Regions from separate parts of the Pectobacterium sp. HCp5_1 genome, predicted to be linked through region 1. Evidence: predicted binding sites of a transcription regulator. Region 1 holds the regulator's gene; the other holds the start of a gene.
The links. The regulator PurR, encoded in region 1, represses purine synthesis genes. The targets are predictions, from matches to a motif close to CANGCAAACGTTTGCNTG.
Positions count from the first base shown of each region.

Region 2: purT (formate-dependent phosphoribosylglycinamide formyltransferase) is a predicted target of PurR. The motif match lies at 1,139-1,156, and genes of this name have one in related genera.

Region 1 covers NZ_JAUMIO010000004.1:210,042-212,249, forward strand. Annotated here, with positions in the region: gene cfa (cyclopropane fatty acyl phospholipid synthase) at 1-562, opposite strand, end outside; gene purR (HTH-type transcriptional repressor PurR) at 764-1,789, opposite strand; gene Q3A88_RS05115 (YnhF family membrane protein) at 2,179-2,208, shown strand, end outside.
Region 2 covers NZ_JAUMIO010000001.1:92,546-94,753, reverse strand. Annotated here, with positions in the region: gene purT (formate-dependent phosphoribosylglycinamide formyltransferase) at 1-1,096, opposite strand, end outside; gene Q3A88_RS00500 (S9 family peptidase) at 1,297-2,208, shown strand, end outside.

The sequences.
Region 1 (2,208 bases):
GGCGTGCCGCGAATTCGGCCAGTCCGCCCCAGCCACAGCCGATATCCAGCAGCGTCATCCCTGATGTTAACTGGAGCTTTTCGCAGATCATGGCGAGTTTATCTTCCTGCGCCTGTTCCAGCGTCTGTGCCTGTTTCCAATAGGCGCAGGAGTATTGCATATAGGGATCCAGCATCAGGGTAAAGAGGTCGTTACCTAAATCGTAATGCGCTTTACCGACAACCTGAGCACGTTGGCGGGATTGTAAATTTGTGACGCGGGAGAGGGCGACGCGCGTCAGGTCGTGCAGACGGCGGGGCAGCCTGGCATCCAACCCCGCACGCAGGACGCGATGGGAAAACATATCCAGCCGTTCACACTCCCACCATTCATCCATGTAGCTTTCTCCCAGCCCCAGCGATCCCTCACGTAGGATGCGTTTAAAGAAATTGGGGTTGGTCACGCGGATGTCAAAAGGGCGAGTGCCGTTGATGGTGATATCCGCGCTGGCCAGCATGTCTTGCACGATGTGGAACCAGGGCGCGGTATTAGGATCCCATTCTTCTGTATAAGGTAAACCCATCATGTCTCCTTAACTTTATGTAAAAGTATCGTAAAACACATCAGGACAACACTTATCGCAGCCGAGGTATCGGCTGTCACCAGAGAAAATGAAACACGGTATTAAATTTAAAACTGCTTCAACCAGCATACAAGAGAATTGGCTGAAGCAGAGAGGAGAAGCAGTAGGAATAAGAAAATCGTCTGTACAGAATGGCTGCGGCTAGCGGCGATAGTCGAGGTAAGGGCCGTCTGCAACCGAGCGGCGTTCAATCAACGTCGGGTGCACTTCAATGACGTGTGCATCTTCCCGCTTACTGGTAATGCGATCCAGCAGCATCGCGAAAGCGGACTGACCCAGACGCTCCTTTGGCTGGTGGATGGTGGTCAGCGCAGGCGTAAAGAAACGCGCGTGGCGCACGTTGTCATAACCGATCACCGAAATATCCTGCGGCACACGCAGACCCAGTTCGTCAGCCGCACAGATAGCCCCCATCGCCATAATATCGCCGCCGCAGAATACGGCCGTTGGACGCTGTTTCTGTGCGAGGATCTGATGCATGGCTTTGTAGCCGGATTCCGGTTCGAAATCGCCCCGAACTACCCATTCGTCGCGTACGGTGATGTCGGCTTCCTTCAATGCTTTCAAAAAGCCGAGGTAGCGCCCGCTGCCGGTGTTGCGTTCTTGAGTGCCGGGGATGGCACCGATATCCCGATGGCCGCGTTCAATCAGGTAGCGACCTGCCATATAACCGCCTTCAAAGGCGTTATCGATAATCGTATCGGTAAAATCGCTGTGCATCTGTCCCCAGTCCATCACGACCATCGGAATGCTGCGATAATCTTCCAACATCGACAACAGCTCTGGTGGGTATTCAGCGCACATTACCAGCAGGCCATCGACGCGTTTTTGCGCCAGCATGGAAAGATAGGCGCGCTGTTTGCCGATGTCGTTATGCGAATTACACAGCACCAGCGTGTAGCCTTTGGCATAGCAGCTGTTTTCAACGGCTTCAATGATTTCGGCGAAATAGGGGGCTTCGCTGGATGTGGCCAGCAAACCGATAGATTTAGTGTGATTAACTTTGAGGCTGCGGGCGACGGCGCTGGGCGAATAGTGCAATTCTTTAATTGCCGCCCTGACGGCTGCCTTAGTCTCTTCGGCGACGAAACGTGTTTTATTGATCACGTGCGATACGGTTGTGGTGGAAACGCCAGCACGTTTTGCCACATCTTTAATCGTTGCCATCTAAAAATGACTCCTGAACTTACCTGTTACAGACGTAAGTATATTGTTAATCGTTTGCCTACGTTTAATGTTCTTCTTCTAAGCTAAAAAACAGGATTTCAGAAGGAGAATGCCGAATGTTATACCGAAGGGATCTGGGTTGACGTTTTTCGACTGATACGCAGCGCTTTCATAAACAGCGGATTGTGTCCGATTTATCATGAAAGTGAAAGGGCTAATTTATACTATTAGTGATGCATTCGTCCGAGATTTTTCGCTACAATTATGAAAGAATCGTAATAACCCTATTATTTGTGGCTTTTACTACCTAAACGGGTTTGGCTGTGAACGGTGGTGTCTTTTCAGATGAAGCTTTCAGATAAAATTCGTTCGTTAATAAGGAGTAATTCATGGATACAGATCTGAAGATGTCTTTGCTG
Region 2 (2,208 bases), on a different contig from region 1:
CACCCATACGGCGCTTGCCGCTGATATCCGGTTTACCAAACAGGCGAATTTGCGTATGAGGCAGCAGTGCGCCTTCTAGCCCCTGATAACGCACGTTGTTGCTATCCAGTTCCGGTAAAATCACGGCGGAAGCTGAAGCGCCATACTGACGCACTGCGCCAATGGGCAGCCCCAGGAAAGCACGCACGTGCAGCGCAAACTCGGACAGATCCTGAGAAATCATCGTCACCATGCCGGTATCGTGCGGGCGAGGGGAGACTTCACTGAAAATAACCTCATCGCCGCAGACGAACAGCTCCACGCCGAACAGGCCATAGCCGCCGAGCGCTTTCACGACATCGCTGGCCATCTTCTGTGCGCGTTCCTGCGCCAGCGCGCTCATCTGCTGTGGTTGCCAGGATTCACGGTAGTCGCCGTCTTCCTGTCGATGACCGATTGGCGCACAGAAATGAATGCCGTCAACCGCATGGATCGTCAGTAAGGTGATCTCAAAATCAAAATTAACCAGCCCTTCCACGATGACGCGTCCGCCGCCTGCTCGTCCACCCTGCTGGGCATAGTGCCACGCCTGATCTAACTGCTCAGCAGAGCGAATCAGGCTTTGCCCTTTACCAGAGGAACTCATGACCGGCTTAACAATACAAGGGTAGCCAATCGCCTCTACCGCCTGACGAAAGTTCTCTTCGCTGTCGGCAAAACGGTAGGTGGAAGTGGGAACGCCGAGTGTTTCAGCAGCCAGACGACGGATACCTTCGCGATTCATCGTCAGGCGCGTCGCTTCGGCACAAGGAACAACATGGTGACCCTGTTTTTCCAGCGTCACCAGCATGTCAGTTGCGATGGCTTCGATTTCTGGCACGATGTAATCAGGACGTTCGGCTTCAACCAACGCTTTTAATGCATCGCCATCCAACATATTGATGACGTGGCTGCGATGCGCAACCTGCATGGCGGGGGCATCGGCATAGCGATCGACCGCAATCACTTCGATTCCCAGGCGCTGACACTCAATCGCCACTTCTTTGCCTAATTCACCGGAGCCAAGCAGCATCACTCGTGTGGCATCCGCACGCAGGGCGGTTCCAATTGTTAACATAACCTTATACCTGATCGGGTTGTGAAAAATGGCCGCAGTATAAACGAAAACGTTTGCGTGCGCATTAATGAGGGCGGGCGGTGGAATGCGATGCGCAAAAGCGCACCAAGAGATAAGGACGTGGCTTGGCATTGCCGGGCAATCGTGCCACTCTTCTTACAAAGCGAAAATTTTATGTCAAGACAACGAGATCCGACGCCATGAAGACACCGCAAGCTGAAAAAAGACCCCATGCACTAAGTACACATGGCGATACGCGTATCGACAATTATTACTGGCTGCGTGATGACCAGCGTACCGATCCGCAGGTGTTGGATTATCTAAAGCAGGAAAACGCCTACAGCGAAGCTGTCATGGCACCTCATGACGCACGCAAGCGGGCACTGTATGACGAAATGGTCAAACGCATTCCGTCGACGGATATGTCTGTGCCGTATGTCAGAAAAGGCTATCGCTACCAAAGCCGCTATGAGCAGGGGAAAGAGTACGCCATCTATCTGCGTCAGCCTGAGCAGGCAACAGACGCGTGGGAAACGCTGCTGGATGGGAATCAACGTGCGGAAGGGCATGAGTTTTACAGTCTCGGCACGCTTGAGGTTAGCCCTGACAACACGCTGCTGGCGCTCTCGGAAGACTTTTTATCCCGTCGGCAGTACACGCTTCGTTTTCGCGATCTAAACAGCGGCGAGTGGTTACCTGATGTGATCGAAAATGTGACCGCAGGGGCGGAATGGTCGGCGGATTCGACGGTTCTGTATTACGTGCGTAAACATGAGCAAACGCTGTTGCCATATCAGGTCTATCGCCACCGTCTGGGGAGCGATCCGGCGTTAGATGAACTGGTCTATGAAGAGAAAGACGACACCTATTACGTTAGCCTGAGTAAAACGACATCAGAGCACTACATCACTATTTATCTCAGTAGCACGACGACGAGTGAAGTGTTGTTGCTTGACGCGACGCGCCCGGATGCGTTGCCGCAGGTAGGCATTCCACGTCGAAAAGATCATGAATATGTCATCGATCACTATCAGGATAAGTTTTATCTGCGATCCAATCGGGAAGGGAAAAATTTTGGCCTCTACCGTTCGGATAGGCCCGATGAGCAAACG